DNA from 2 places in the Streptomyces sp. NPDC041784 genome. Region 1 is predicted to be linked to the other one. Evidence: predicted binding sites of a transcription regulator. Region 1 holds the regulator's gene; the other holds the start of a gene.
The links. Region 1 encodes HrcA, which represses chaperone genes, less so after heat shock. Its sites were predicted from a motif close to TTNGCACTCNGNNNNNCNGAGTGCNAA; they were not measured.
Positions count from the first base shown of each region.

Region 2: a site for HrcA is predicted at 2,687-2,713, ahead of groES (co-chaperone GroES). Genes of this name have one in related genera too.

Region 1 covers NZ_JBVJAB010000001.1:221,623-229,193, reverse strand. Annotated here, with positions in the region: gene hemW (radical SAM family heme chaperone HemW) at 1-247, shown strand, start outside; gene ACZ6D7_RS01075 (DUF3097 domain-containing protein) at 296-1,099, opposite strand; gene ACZ6D7_RS01070 (MBL fold metallo-hydrolase) at 1,142-1,867, opposite strand; gene hrcA (heat-inducible transcriptional repressor HrcA) at 2,026-3,042, shown strand; gene dnaJ (molecular chaperone DnaJ) at 3,043-4,179, shown strand; gene ACZ6D7_RS01055 (nitronate monooxygenase) at 4,312-5,445, shown strand; gene ACZ6D7_RS01050 (16S rRNA (uracil(1498)-N(3))-methyltransferase) at 5,442-6,188, shown strand; gene ACZ6D7_RS01045 (VOC family protein) at 6,206-6,598, shown strand; gene ACZ6D7_RS01040 (hypothetical protein) at 6,540-6,935, opposite strand; gene ACZ6D7_RS01035 (hypothetical protein) at 6,945-7,571, opposite strand, start outside.
Region 2 covers NZ_JBVJAB010000042.1:7,300-14,870, forward strand. Annotated here, with positions in the region: gene ACZ6D7_RS42990 (class I SAM-dependent methyltransferase) at 1-675, opposite strand, end outside; gene ACZ6D7_RS42995 (polysaccharide deacetylase family protein) at 938-1,804, shown strand; gene ACZ6D7_RS43000 (polysaccharide deacetylase family protein) at 1,801-2,613, shown strand; gene groES (co-chaperone GroES) at 2,858-3,166, shown strand; gene groL (chaperonin GroEL) at 3,279-4,901, shown strand; gene ACZ6D7_RS43015 (DUF6082 family protein) at 5,022-5,663, opposite strand; gene ACZ6D7_RS43020 (DUF6879 family protein) at 5,660-6,292, opposite strand; gene ACZ6D7_RS43025 (hypothetical protein) at 6,285-6,554, opposite strand; gene ACZ6D7_RS43030 (DUF4352 domain-containing protein) at 6,778-7,500, opposite strand.

The DNA of each region.
Region 1 (7,571 bases):
GCGCTCGCCCGGGGCGGGGCGTGAGGTGCTGTCCGAGGAGGACCGGCGGGTCGAGCGGATCCTGCTGGAGCTGCGGCTGCGGGAGGGCGTGCCGCTGGCCCTGCTGCGGGAGCAGGGGCTCGCGGCGGCCTCGCGGGCGTTGTCGGAGGGGCTGCTGGCCCCGGGGCCGTACGAGGAGGGGCGGGCGGTGCTGACGCTGCGCGGGCGCCTGCTGGCGGACGCGGTGGTGCGGGACCTGGTGGACTGACCGGCTGGTGGACCGACCGGTGTCGGGTGGCTCACGGCGCCGGTCGGCTCACTGCGCCGTGACGAAGTCGATCAGTTCCTCGACCCGCCCCAGCAGCGCCGGCTCCAGGTCCTTGTAGGACCCCACCCGGGCCAGGATCGCCTGCCACACCGCCCCGGTGTTCTCGGACGGCCAGCCCAGCGCCCGGCACACCCCCGTCTTCCAGTCCTGGCCGTGCGGGACACGCGGCCAGTCCTCGATGCCCAGGGCCGACGGCTTCACCGCCTCCCAGATGTCGATGTACGGGTGGCCGACGACCAGCGCGTGCTCGCTCGTGACCGACCGCGCGATGCGCCACTCCTTCGTCCCCGGCACCAGATGGTCCACCAGGACGCCCAGCCGCGCGTCCGGGCCGGGCGCGAAGCCGGCGACGATCGCCGGCAGGTCGTCGACGCCCTCCAGGTACTCCACGACCACGCCCTCGATGCGCAGGTCGTCGCCCCAGACCTTCTCCACCAGCTCGGCGTCGTGCCGGCCCTCGACGTAGATGCGCCCGGCGCGCGCGACCCGCGCTCGGGCGCCGGGGACGGCGACCGAGCCGGAGGCGGTCCGGGTGGGCCGTACGGGAGCGGCGGAGGGCCTCACCAGGGTCACCACGCGGCCCTCCAGCAGGAAGCCGCGTGGTTCCAGCGGGAACACCCGATGCTTGCCGAAACGGTCCTCCAGGGTCACCGTGCCCGCCTCGCAGCGGATCACCGCGCCGCAGAAGCCGGTGCCGGGCTCCTCCACCACCAGGCCGGGCTCCGCCGGGACCTCGGGGACGGGCTTCGGCTTCTTCCAGGGAGGGGTCAGGTCGGCGGAGTACTGGCGCATTCGGATGACGATAGGAGAAGCCCCGGCCGGATCACCCCCCGATCACCGCGACACGCCGAAACGCGCCGCCAGCGCGTCCCGCTGCGCCCGGACGAACGCCGCGTCCACCACCGCCCCGTGACCGGGCACGTACAGCGCGTCCTCGCCGCCGAGGTCGAGCAGGCGGTCCAGGGCGGCCGGCCAGTGGGAGGGGACGGCGTCGGGTCCGGCCTGCGGTTCGCCGGACTCCTCGACCAGGTCGCCGCAGAAGACCACCTCGGGCGAACCGGAGGCCCCGGGGACGAGGACCACCAGGTCGTGGGCGGTGTGCGCCGGGCCGACGTTCGCCAGCAGCACCTGCCGGTCGCCGCCCAGATCGAGGGTCCACTCACCGCAGACCACATGGCGGGGCCGGACCAGGACGTCCGCGGCCTCCGTCGCCGTCGCCTCGTCCAGGCCGTTGCGCACCGCGTCCGCCCGCAGCTCCTCCGCCGGTACCGTCCCCAGTCCCACCGCCCCGAAGATCTCCGCGCCCGCGAACGCCGCCGCGCCGAACACATGGTCGAAGTGGGGATGGGTGAGCGCGACATGGGTCACACGTCCGCCGGTCAGCTCCTCGGCCTCGGCCCGCAGCCGCGCCCCCTCCGCCAGGCTCGAACCGGCGTCCACCAACAGGGCCTGGCCCGCCCCGACGACCAGCCCCGCCGTGCAGTCCCAGCCCGGCAGCCGGCACCGTCCGACCCCCGCCGCGACCCGTTCCCACCCCAGCTCTTCCCAAGTCACCGTCATACCGCGACGCTAACGGTACGACCCCCAGCCGTCGGCCGACCTTGCCCCGGGTGTACCCCACAGCCGTACACTGGCGGGGGAACGCTGGCACTCGTATGGGAAGAGTGCCAGGCGAGGCACTCCGGGGGACCGGGGGACGACGTCTGGAGGTGTGCGCGATGCTGAGCGAGCGACGGCTTCAGGTGCTGCGCGCCATCGTCCAGGACTATGTCGGCACCGAGGAGCCGGTGGGCTCCAAGGCGCTCACCGAGCGGCACAACCTCGGCGTCTCCCCGGCGACGGTCCGCAACGACATGGCCGCCCTGGAGGACGAGGGGTTCATCGCGCAGCCGCACACCAGTGCCGGGCGCATCCCCACCGACAAGGGCTACCGGCTGTTCGTCGACAAGCTGGCCGGCGTCAAGCCGATGACCGCGCCCGAGCGGCGGGCCATCCAGAACTTCCTCGACGGCGCCGTCGACCTCGACGACGTCGTGGCGCGCACGGTACGGCTGCTCGCGCAGCTCACCCGGCAGGTCGCCGTCGTGCAGTACCCCTCGCTGACCCGGTCCACCGTGCGCCACGTCGAGCTGCTGTCGCTCGCGCCCGCCCGGCTGATGCTCGTGCTGATCACGGACACCGGCCGGGTCGAGCAGCGGCTGGTGGACTGCCCGGCGCCCTTCGGGGAGGCCTCTCTGGCGGATCTACGCGCGCGGCTCAACAGCCGGGTCGCGGGCCGCCGGTTCAGCGATGTGCCGCGGCTGGTCGAGGACCTGCCGGACGCCTTCGAGGCCGACGACCGCGGCACGGTCTCGACGGTGCTCTCCACCCTGCTGGAGACGCTTGTCGAGGAGAACGAGGAGCGGCTGATGATCGGCGGTACCGCCAATCTCACCCGCTTCGGACATGACTTTCCCCTCACCATCCGGCCCGTCCTGGAGGCCCTGGAGGAGCATGTCGTGCTCCTCAAGCTCCTGGGCGAGGCCGGGGATTCGGGCATGACCGTACGCATCGGTCACGAGAACGCCTACGAGGGACTCAACTCCACTTCCGTGGTGTCGGTCGGCTACGGTTCGGGCGGCGAGGCAGTCGCCAAGCTCGGCGTGGTCGGACCGACCCGCATGGATTACCCGGGAACGATGGGAGCGGTACGAGCGGTGGCACGGTACGTCGGACAGATCCTGGCGGAGTCCTAAGTGGCCACGGACTACTACGCCGTTCTAGGCGTGCGCCGCGACGCGTCGCAGGATGAGATCAAGAAGGCCTTCCGCCGGCTCGCCCGCGAGCTGCACCCGGACGTCAACCCGGATCCGAAGACCCAGGAGCGGTTCAAGGAGATCAACGCCGCCTACGAGGTGCTGTCGGACCCGCAGAAGAAGCAGGTCTACGACCTCGGCGGCGACCCCCTCTCCCAGGCGGGCGGCGCCGGCGCGGGCGGCTTCGGGGCCGGTGGCTTCGGCAACTTCTCCGACATCATGGACGCGTTCTTCGGTACGGCGTCCCAGCGCGGTCCGCGCTCGCGCACCCGGCGCGGCCAGGACGCGATGATCCGGCTGGAGGTGGAGCTCGAGGAGGCCGCCTTCGGCACGACCAAGGACATCCAGGTCGACACGGCGATCGTCTGCTCCACCTGCAGCGGCGAGGGTGCCGCCCCCGGCACCACCGCCCAGACCTGCGACATGTGCCGCGGCCGCGGCGAGGTGTCCCAGGTGACCCGGTCCTTCCTGGGCCAGGTCATGACCTCCCGCCCCTGCCCCCAGTGCCAGGGCTTCGGCACCGTCGTCCCCACCCCGTGCCCGGAGTGCGCGGGCGACGGACGGGTCCGCTCGCGCCGCACGCTCACGGTGAAGATCCCCGCCGGTGTCGACAACGGCACCCGGATCCAGCTCGCGGGCGAGGGCGAGGTCGGCCCCGGCGGAGGTCCCGCCGGTGACCTGTACGTCGAGATCCACGAGCTGCCGCACGCGATGTTCCAGCGGCGCGGTGACGACCTGCACTGCACGGTGACCCTCCCGATGACCGCGGCCTCCCTCGGCACCAAGGTGCCGCTGGAGACGCTGGACGGCCTGGAGGAGGTCGACATCCGGCCCGGCACCCAGTCCGGCCAGTCGATCCCGCTGCACGGCCGGGGCGTCACGCATCTGCGCGGCGGCGGGCGCGGCGACCTCATCGTCCATGTCGAGGTGCAGACGCCGACCAAGCTCGACCCGGAGCAGGAGCGGCTGCTGCGGGAGCTGGCCAAGCTGCGGGGCGAGGAGCGGCCGCAGGGGCAGTTCCAGCCGGGGCAGCAGGGGCTGTTCTCGCGGCTGAAGGACGCCTTCAACGGGCGGTGACGCCGCCGAACCGGAGCGGGAAGGGCACCTCGGCACCGGCCGAGTTGCCCTGACCGGCACGGGCGAAAGTCGGCATGTGCCGAAGGGAAGGCCCGATTCGGACTTGTTCGGAGGACGTGACAACATGCCGTCATGTCCTCCGCGCTGACCGATCTCTTCCCTCACCCGATCGTGCAGGCCCCCATGGCGGGCGGTGTCTCCCTCCCGCAGCTCGCCGCCGCCGTGTCCGAGGCCGGCGGGCTCGGGTTCCTCGCCGCCGGGTACAAGACGGCCGACGGCATGTACCAGGAGATCAAGCAGATCCGCGGACTCACCGGCCGCCCGTTCGGCGTGAACCTCTTCATGCCGCAGCCGGAGCACCCCGGTGCGGGCACCGGCTCCACCGCGACGGCCGGCGCCGCGCCCTTCGACGCCGGCGCCGTCCAGGTCTACGGCGAGCAGCTCGCCGGCGAGGCCGCCTGGTACGAGACCGAGCTGGGCGACCCGGACAGCGGCCGCGACGACGGCTACGACGCCAAGATCGCCGTACTGCTGGACGACCCGGTGGCGGTGGCGTCCTTCCATTTCGGCGTCCCGAGCGGTGACACGCTGGAGTCGCTGCGCCGGGCCGGAACGTTCACCCTGGTCACCGTGACCTCCGCCGAGGAGGCCGTGGCCGTGGAGCGGGCCGGCGCCGACGCGGTGATCGTGCAGGGTGTGGAGGCCGGCGGCCACCAGGGCACCCACAAGGACATCCCCGAGAACGACGGCTCCGGCATCGGACTGCTCTCCCTGATCGCCCAGGTCCGTGAGTCCGTGAGCCTGCCGATGGTCGCCGCCGGCGGCCTGATGCGCGGCAGCCAGATCGCCGCGGTCCTCGCGGCCGGCGCGAGCGCGGCCCAGCTGGGCACCGCGTTCCTCGCCACCCCCGAGTCGGGCGCGCACGCTGTGCACAAGCAGGCGCTCACCGACCCGCTGTACGTGCGCACCGAGCTGACCCGCGCCTTCTCCGGCCGCCCGGCCCGCGGCCTGGTCAACCGCTTCCTGCGCGAGCACGGCCCGTACGCCCCCGCCGCCTACCCCGAGGTCCACCACCTCACCTCGCCGCTGCGCAAGGCGGCCGCCAAGGCGGGCGACGCGCAGGGCATGGCGCTGTGGGCCGGACAGGGCCACCGGATGGCCCGGGAGCTGCCGGCCGGGGAGCTGGTGGAGGTCCTGCTGGCCGAACTCGCGCAGGCGCGGACAGCGTTGTCCGAGTTCCCGTTGGACGGGGGCGGCGAGCGATGACCGCGCCGGTCTTCGTCGTCGAGGAACTCCCCGCCGGCCGGGCCGAGTTCGTGCTCGACGGCACCGAGGGGCGGCACGCCGTGTCCGTGAAGCGGCTGCGGGCCGGCGAGGAGGTCGTCCTCACCGACGGAGCCGGCCGCTGGGCGCGGGGCGAGGTCGTCGCCGCCGAGGGCAAGGACCGGCTCGTGGTGAGCCTGGACGACGTCGTCGAGGAGCCCGTCGAGTCGCCCCGGATCACCGTCGTCCAGGCCCTCCCCAAGGGCGACCGGGGGGAGCTGGCCGTCGAGACCATGACCGAGACCGGTGTCGACCGCATCGTGCCGTGGGCCGCCGCCCGCTGCATCACCCAGTGGAAGGGCGAGCGCGGGCTGAAGGCGCTCGCCAAGTGGCGGGCCACGGCCCGCGAGGCCGGCAAGCAGTCCCGCCGGGTCCGCTTCCCCGAGGTCACCGACGCGGCGACCGGCAGACAGGTGGCGGAGCTGCTCGCACGGGCCGACTTCGCCGCCGTCCTGCACGAGGACCGCGACTACGGCAGCGAACCCCTCGCCACCGCCCCGCTGCCCGCCGAGGGCGAGATCGTGCTCGTCGTCGGACCCGAAGGCGGCGTCTCCCCCGAGGAGCTGGCGCTCTTCGAGGAGGCGGGCGCGAAGGCGTACCGGCTGGGCCGCAGCGTCCTGCGCACCTCCACCGCCGGCACGGCCGCCACCGCCCTCCTCCTGGGACGCACCGGCCGCTGGTCCTGACCTTCGAGGAGGACACCGTGGAACTCGCCCAAGTACGGCTGCTGGTCACCGACTTCGCCGCCTGCTACCGCTTCTACGCCGACGTCCTCGGCCTCCGGCCGCAGTCCGGGGCGGCGACGGGACCGTACGAGAAGTTCAGCCCCGCCGCGGGCTCGGCCGGGATCGCCATCCAGGACCGGGCGATGATGGCCGAGATCCTCGGCGAGCTGGGCGAGCCGGCGAACGGCCACCGCTCGCTGGTGGCGCTGCGGGTCGACGACCTCGACGCCTACTGCGCGCGGATCATCGCCCGGGGCGCCGAACTGATCCACGGCCCCGCCCCGATGACCGACCGGATGCGGGTCGCCCACCTCAAGGACCCGGAGGGCAATCTCGTGGAGCTTCAGGAGTGGCTGCTGCTGCGCGGCTGAGGGCCGCGCCGGCGAGCAGCTCCCAGCCGTCCACCTCGCCGTCGTACGGCAGCAGTCCGTGCCGACGGGCCTCGTCGACCAGGGCGCGGACGACGCCGGGTTCGTGGAGGTTGAGGTGGTGGTCGCGGTCGCCCACCCCGCCGGAGTGCGTGTACGCGCCGTCGCTGGCGTACCGGCCGGGACCGGAGCGGAAGACGATCCGGGTGCGCACGCCGTCGCGGTGCAGGGTGAGGACCTCCGCGCAGGGCTGATCGCCGCCGTGCAGATGGCGGACCGTCCACAGATAGCTGGTGGTCTCGTCGACGACGAGTGTTCTCGTACGGCGGCTGTCACGCATGGGCCCAGGCTAGGCGGCCGGGCAGCGGTGGGGCGCGGGGTTTTCCGTCGGGGTGAGCTGGACGTCCTCGCGGCGGACGGCGAAGGACTCGGGGAGGCTGCTGCCCTGGCGGGACGGGTCCCAGAGCCAGATCCAGTCGCCGGACGTGCCGAAGGTGACGACCGGGCGGCCGGTGACGGCGGGGCCGTACTCCACGGGGATCGGCTTGCCCGGCTCCAGGAGGCGCAAGCAGACGAAGCGGCCGTGCAGGCCGAAGTAGGCCGGGGGCGCGGTGCCCTCGCGGGCCGCGTTCTCGGCGGCCCGGCCGGCGGCGCTCGCGGCCTGCTCGGTCCCGAGGGCGATCGCGGACAGCGTGTAGACCACGGCCAGCAGGGTGGTGAGGACGATCGCGAAGAAGCGGTTGGTGCCGTCCCGGCCCAGGTGCAAGTGGCGCAGCCAGCCCACCAGGGCCACACAGAGCAGCACGCTGCCCAGCGCGAGCGCCATGGGCCGGGCGGCGGCCGCGTAGCCGCCGAGGGTCTCCGACGGCACCGCGTCCCGGCGGATGTCGAAGCGGTCCAGGTAGGCGCCCTGCATCTGCCCGCCGAGCCAGCCGACCAGCGGCCACAGCACCGGCACCGACAGCGGCACCAGCCA
Region 2 (7,571 bases), on a different contig from region 1:
GCCGTCCGAGATCCACTCGGCTTCGGCCTCGGCGGGGATCGCCTCGTGCGGCACACCGGGCGCGATCTTCAGGGCGGCGCGGGGAGCCGCGAGGGCGGCCCCGATCGCCCAGGAGAGGGGCGGGGAGTACGCCTCGGGATCGAAGATCCGGCCGCGGCCGCCGCGCCGGGCGGGGTCCACGAACACGGCGTCGTAGCCGGCCGTGTCGACCTCGGTGACGTCCGCCTCCCGTACGTCGATGAGACCGGCGAGCCCGAGTGCGTCGGCGTTCGCCCGTGCCGCCGCCGCGGTCAGCGGGTCGCGGTCGACGGCGAGCACCCGGATCCCGGCGCGGGCGAGCGCGATCGCGTCACCGCCGATCCCGCAGCACAGGTCGGCGACGGAGGTGATGCCCAGCGCCCTCATCCGCTCCGCCCGGTAGGCCGCGACGCTCGCGCGGGTCGACTGCTCGACCCCGTTGGGCGTGAAGAACATCCGCCGCGCGTCCTCGGCCCCGAACTTGGCCTCGGCCCGCTGCCGCAGTCGGGCCTGCCCGAGGGCGGCGGACACCAGGTCGGCGGGGTGGTCGCGGCGGAGCCGGGTGGCGACGGCGAGTTCGTCGGCGGGCGCGGTGCCGTGCACAGCGTCGAGGAGGGCGCGGCCCTCGGGGGTGAGGAGCGGGGCGAGGTCGTTCACCGGGTCATTGTGGGCCAGTCGGTGGATGGTGTGCCTGCGGTGGCGGTGTCGGGCCGGGATTCCCGGGGCGCGGCTGCGAAGATCCGGCGCCATGGGATCTATCGTACAAAATGATAAAAATAGTGGTTCTGGGGCGGAGGGCGGTACCTCCGGGGTGGTGGACGGTGCCGTTGGGGCGGGGCGTGCTGGTCGGACATCCGCAACGGTGCCCCGGGAGGCCCGCGCCGCGCGCCGGCGTGCCGGGATCCGTGGCGGCATCGCGATGCTGGCCCTGACCGCGATCGGGTCGGGCTGCGCCCAGGGCGGCGCGGACGGCGGCACCGATCCGGCCCCCGGCCGGCGGTCCGGCGCCGCGGCACCCCCCGCCGACGCCCTCCACCGGTACGCCTCCCGGCTCCACGCCGAACGCGCGGCCCGGGTCGCCGCCGCCAGAAGCTGGGGCCTGAAGAAGGTCCCGCTCACCCCGCCGGTGCCGCCCGCCAAGAAGCCGCTGATCACCACCCGCGAGGGCTTCGAGGTCGACGGCCATGAGGAACTCGGCCTGCCGCCGGTCTTCACCACGGTCCCGACCCGGCAGAGGGTCGTCTTCCTCACCATCGACGACGGCGCCGAGAAGGACCCGGCGTTCCTGCGGATGATGAGTGAACTGAAGGTCCCGTACACGGCCTTCCTCAGCGACTACGTCATCAACGACGACTACGCCTACTTCCAGAAGATGCAGGACCGGGGCGTGGTCCTGAACAACCACACGCTCCACCACCCCTATCTGCCCGGCCTGTCCTACCGGCAGCAGAAGCACGAGATCTGCGGCATGCAGCAGGTGCTCCGCGAGAAGTACGGCAAGCGGCCCACCCTCTTCCGGCCGCCGTTCGGCAACTACAACCGCGACACGCTGATCGCCGCGAAGTCCTGCGGGGTGAAGTACGCGCCACTCTGGGCGGAGGAGGTCTTCGTCGACCACTGGGAGTACCGCGAATGGGACCGGGACCTCCACCCCGGCGACATCGTCCTGAGCCACTTCCGGGGCAAGGGCGACTGGAAGGGCACCATGCCCGACATGGTCCGCCGGTTCCTGAACAAGGTCACGGAGAAGGGATACGCGGTGGCACGCCTGGAGGACTACCTGTGAGGACGCGGGGGCTGGTGGCCGCACTGCTGGCGCTGACGGTGACGGCGCTGAGCGGCTGCGCCCAGTCGGTCGACCCGATCGAACGGCTGGGCAAGAAGGCGGCGGAGCGGGTCCGTCCGGAGGACCCCGACGCCCGGCAGCCCCACCGCCGCTGGGGCCTGAGGGCCCCCCTGGCCCCCGCCCCCGCCCGGTCCGCCGGCCCTCTGTCCGGCAGTCCCGGCCAGGCGGCCCTTCCGCCGGTCGTGGACCACGTCCCCACCCGCGACCCGGTCGTCTTCCTCACCTACGACGACGGCGCCGAGCGCGACCCCCGCTTCGTCGACATGGTCCGCGAACTGCGCCTCCCGGTCAGCATGTTCCTCACGGACAGCGTGGTCGGCCCCGGCTACGGGCACTTCGCCCGCCTGCGGTCCGTCGGCGCGAGCCTGCAGAACCACACCCTCGACCACGCCGCCCCGCGTGGCCTGCCGTACGCCGGACAGCGCGCCGAGATCTGCGGCCAGCAGGAGAAGCTGCACGCCCGCTTCGGCCTGCGCCCCCGCTTCTTCCGCCCGCCCTACGGCACGTACGACACCACCACCCTGCGCGCCGCCGCCGACTGCGGCATCACGGCGCTCGTCCTCTGGCGCGCCTCGATGGGCCCCGCCGACCTCACGTACACCCACGGCACCCGCCGTCTGCGCCCCGGCGACATCATCGCCGTGGACCCGGACGAGCTCGGCCCGACCCTGCGGGAGCGCACGACGCGACTGCTGCGCACAGTGCAGGAACAGGGGCTGACGGTGGGGCGGCTGGAGGACTACCTGTAGGCCTCCGTCATCCCGGGCGCCGGGCAACCGAGGACACTCACGCGACCGAAATCAGCGCCGCGCCTCGCGGGGATTGGCACTCCGCTTGACCGAGTGCTAATCGCGGTCATAGTCTCGCTTCTGGCACTCCCCCCTGGAGAGTGCCAATAGCGACGGGCAGGTCCGGCACCCGCGACGACGGATCCACCTGGTCGCCACCTCAGACAGTTAGCCCCGTGAGATCTCCGAAGGGGGAGGTCGGATCGTGACGACCACCAGCTCCAAGGTTGCCATCAAGCCGCTCGAGGACCGCATTGTGGTCCAGCCGCTCGACGCCGAGCAGACCACCGCCTCTGGCCTGGTCATCCCGGACACCGCGAAGGAGAAGCCCCAGGAGGGCGCCGTCCTCGCCGTGGGCCCGGGTCGCTTCGAGAACGGCGAGCGCCTGCCGCTCGACGTCAAGGTCGGCGACGTCGTCCTGTACAGCAAGTACGGCGGCACCGAGGTGAAGTACAACGGCGAGGAGTACCTCGTCCTCTCGGCTCGCGACGTGCTCGCGATCATCGAGAAGTAATTCACCCAGTTCTGCAGTGAACTGCGCCCCTGGCCCCCGCTACTTTGTGAAGCCGGGTGCTGGGGGCGCGGTTCGTTTCACCCACGTTTTCCGAGAGGGCTGAACCGCTCCCATGGCGAAGATCCTGAAGTTCGACGAGGACGCCCGTCGCGCCCTCGAGCGCGGCGTCAACAAGCTTGCCGACACGGTCAAGGTGACGATCGGCCCCAAGGGCCGCAACGTCGTCATCGACAAGAAGTTCGGTGCCCCCACCATCACCAACGACGGTGTCACGATCGCCCGTGAGGTCGAGATCGAGGACCCGTACGAGAACCTCGGCGCGCAGCTGGTGAAGGAGGTGGCGACCAAGACCAACGACATCGCGGGTGACGGTACGACCACCGCCACCGTGCTCGCCCAGGCGCTGGTCCGCGAGGGCCTGAAGAACGTCGCCGCCGGTGCCTCTCCGGCCGCCCTGAAGAAGGGCATCGACGCCGCCGTCAAGGCCGTCTCGGAGGAGCTGCTCGCCTCGGCCCGCCCGATCGAGGAGAAGTCCGACATCGCCGCCGTGGCCGCGCTGTCCGCCCAGGACCAGCAGGTCGGCGAGCTGATCGCCGAGGCCATGGACAAGGTCGGCAAGGACGGTGTCATCACCGTCGAGGAGTCCAACACCTTCGGTCTGGAGCTGGACTTCACCGAGGGCATGGCCTTCGACAAGGGCTACCTGTCGCCGTACTTCGTGACGGACCAGGAGCGCATGGAGGCTGTCCTGGAGGACCCCTACATCCTCATCAACCAGGGCAAGATCTCCTCCATCGCCGACCTGCTGCCGCTGCTCGAGAAGGTCATCCAGACCAACTCCTCCAAGCCGCTGCTGATCATCGCCGAGGACCTCGAGGGCGAGGCGCTCTCCACCCTCGTCGTCAACAAGATCCGCGGCACCTTCAACGCGGTCGCCGTCAAGGCCCCGGGCTTCGGTGACCGTCGCAAGGCGATGCTCCAGGACATGGCCGTCCTCACCGGCGCCACCGTCATCTCCGAGGAGGTCGGCCTCAAGCTCGACCAGGTCGGCGTCGACGTGCTGGGCTCCGCCCGCCGTGTCACCGTCACCAAGGACGACACCACGATCGTCGACGGTGCCGGTGAGACCGCCGACGTGCACGGTCGCGTCGCGCAGATCAAGGCCGAGATCGACAACACGGACTCCGACTGGGACCGCGAGAAGCTCCAGGAGCGCCTTGCGAAGCTGGCCGGCGGCGTGTGCGTGATCAAGGTCGGCGCCGCCACCGAGGTGGAGCTGAAGGAGAAGAAGCACCGTCTGGAGGACGCCATCTCCGCGACCCGCGCCGCGGTCGAGGAGGGCATCGTCTCCGGTGGTGGCTCCGCTCTGGTCCACGCCGTCAAGGTCCTCGAGGGCAACCTCGGCAAGACCGGCGACGAGGCCACCGGTGTCGCGGTCGTCCGCAAGGCCGCCGTCGAGCCGCTGCGCTGGATCGCCGAGAACGCCGGCCTGGAGGGCTACGTCATCACCTCCAAGGTCGCCGAGCTGGAGAAGGGCCAGGGCTTCAACGCCGCCACCGGCGAGTACGGCGACCTGGTCAAGTCCGGCGTCATCGACCCGGTCAAGGTCACCCGCTCCGCCCTGGAGAACGCCGCCTCCATCGCCTCCCTCCTCCTCACGACCGAGACCCTGGTCGTCGAGAAGAAGGAAGAGGAGGAGCCGGCCGCGGGCCACGGCCACGGCCACTCGCACTGACACACGGCATCACCGAGGCCCGGCCCCCACAGGGGTGCCGGGCCTCGGCGCGTCCTGTGCTCCTTGCGCCCCGTCCGAGACGAGTTCAGCTCTGTCCAGTTCACTCTGCCCGAGGCGAGTTCAGCTCTCCCCGTCGCTTTCGCGGACGGCGCGCCGGAACTCCTCGTCCAGGACCTGATGGAAGCGGACCGAGCGCTTTCCCTGAGCCGTCGCCAGACGGCGGTCGCGAGCGCCTTCCCAGAAGCGGCGGCCGGGCGTGCCGCGGAACATGTCCGCGCACACATTGCGCAGGTGCGCCTCGCTGAGCGATCCCGTCTCGAACATGGACTCCCAATGCGAGACGATCATGTTGGTGAAGACGGTCTGCCGCAGCTGCCGCAGGTCCCGGCCCGGTCGGAAGGGCCCCCAGCACTCCATGAAGTCGGGGTCGGCCATGGACATCTTCATCAGCTCGTTGTGCAGCGACCGCAGTCCCTGCTCGCGGTTCGCCTTCGCCTCGCGGCTCTGCACGACGAGGGACGCCGCGATCCCGCCGAGCGCGAGCACGGCGAGGACGGCGGAGATCGCGCCGTAGGTCTGCCCGACCGTGCTCAGCGAGTCCCAGTCCACGTCGTCATTGTCGGCGAGGAGGATCAGGGAGAACGGGGACAGTATGACCAGGGTGAGCACCGCGAGGACCGCGAGCGTGAGGGACAGCGTGTTGACGTGCCGCCGGACGAGGTCGGCGGGACGTGCGGGCCGGGCCGGACCCGGACCCGTCACCGGGCTCTCCCGCTGTGCACGTGCGGAGGGGGCAGCGGGGCGATCTCGCGTGCGAAGAAGTCCGGCAGGTCCTCGCCCATCCGGAAGAGCGAGTCGATCGCGGGCACCACGTCGCCGACGGTCCGGGTGTCGCTGAAGTGACGGCAGCCGTCGCCCACCCCGTCCTCGGTGTACATCACCTCGTAGAGGCAGGCGTCGCCGAGGACGACCAGTTCCGGGAGCGGCCCGTCCTGCTCCCAGTGCCGTACCGCGTCCGTCCCCACGACCCGGATCGCCTCGCCCGCCTGGGCCGCGACACGCAGGGCGTGCAGTTCCCACTGGAGGTACGCGGTCACGGGCAGTTCGACCACCCGCACCCGCCGGTGGACCAGTCCCCGGCGGCTCAGCGCGGCGTAATGATCCTCCAGAGCCGGCCGGTTCGCCTCGAGCAGGCCGAGGGCCGTCTCCCAGTCGCCACGGCGAAACGCCTCCCAGCTCTCCGTCCCCGGTTCCTGGAACTCCTGCCTCCGCTCCAGCTTGTCGAAGCGGTTGATGTCCTCGCGGAAAGTCCGCCAGAAATGATCGAGGTATTCCCGGCGGGTGAGTCGTTGTGCGGGCGCGGTACGCAGATTGCGGAATACGTCATTCATGGGGAATGTCCGCCCGTGCTGCCAGCAGAGTCCTGCGGGGAATGACCACGAGCCTTTCGTCCGGGCTGATCGCCACGCCCTCCGGGAGCCGCTGACCGTAGGCGTCGGTCAGGTCGCGGCCGATCACGGCGATGTCCCCGTTGCCCAGCTCCCAGATGTCCGGGCATTCCGGACTCGCCGACGTCACACCCAGTTCCTGCGGCGAGAGTCCCAGGCGGCGCTTGAATCCGGTCGTCGGGTCGGCTTCCCATGGACGGGCCATGCGGGCTCCCTCGGAGAAGGGGTAGGGCTGTGAAAATAGCAGTCCTTATATGGTTCCAGTACTCTCCGAATTCGCCAATTCCGCCGGCACTCTCGACCGACCCCTCGCTTGGCGTACGGATTTTGCGGATTGCGTCTTATGGGGCCACGGGGGCGCTGCGCACGGAATCGCGGAATCACGGTGCGTCCACTGCCGGGGTCGCTGTCCTTCACCGGACGAGACGCTAGAGGCTCTCTCGGCGTGTCGACTTGCGGATCCGGCATCGGGTCACACCATCAGTGGAACTGCTCACGATCCGCTGGCCGTCCAGGCACCCGATATGGCACGACGGACCTGCGACGGCGCAACGGCCCGCGTCCGGGATCACCACGCAGGACACCGACCGTTGGAGATGGTCAGCGGGCGACGTCCCATGGCCCGTGTCGTCCGCGAAGCCGCTGTTCATCGTGAACTGCACCTTGTTCACCTTCGAGTCGACCGGCACCTCGAACGTCACGAAGCCCAGGCCGGTGTCGCCGGGGGCGAGCGCGATGCTTCCGGGGAAGCCCGGGCCGGCCGCGGTGTCCTCGTAGCTCGAGTCGAACTGCTGCCCCTGCGGGTCCACCAGCCGCGCCCCGTTTCCGGGGGAGTCCGAGTAGACGTCTGTGCCGGTGTTCCTCAACCGGAACTGAACGGCCACGAAGCGCTTTCCGGGATCCGGGGACGAGAACTCGTCCGCGGCATGGGCGGGGTCCACGACCTTCACGACGGTGACGGCGATCGACTTGCCGTCCTCCAGACCCCGGATGCCGAGAGCGTCCCCGACGGCCGCGGTGCCCTGGGACGGCACTGTCGCCGATGCCGCCGGGGAGGACGGGGCTCGTGCGGCGGAGGTACCGGATTCGGCGGAGCTGCTCTCGGGAGAGGTGGTGACCGTCTTCTCGGTGGAGCAGCTGACGGCTGTCACGGTCAGCCCGGCGAGAAGTAAGAGGGAAAGGCGGCGTATCGGTCCTCCTCGGGAGGCTGCGGACCGGTGGG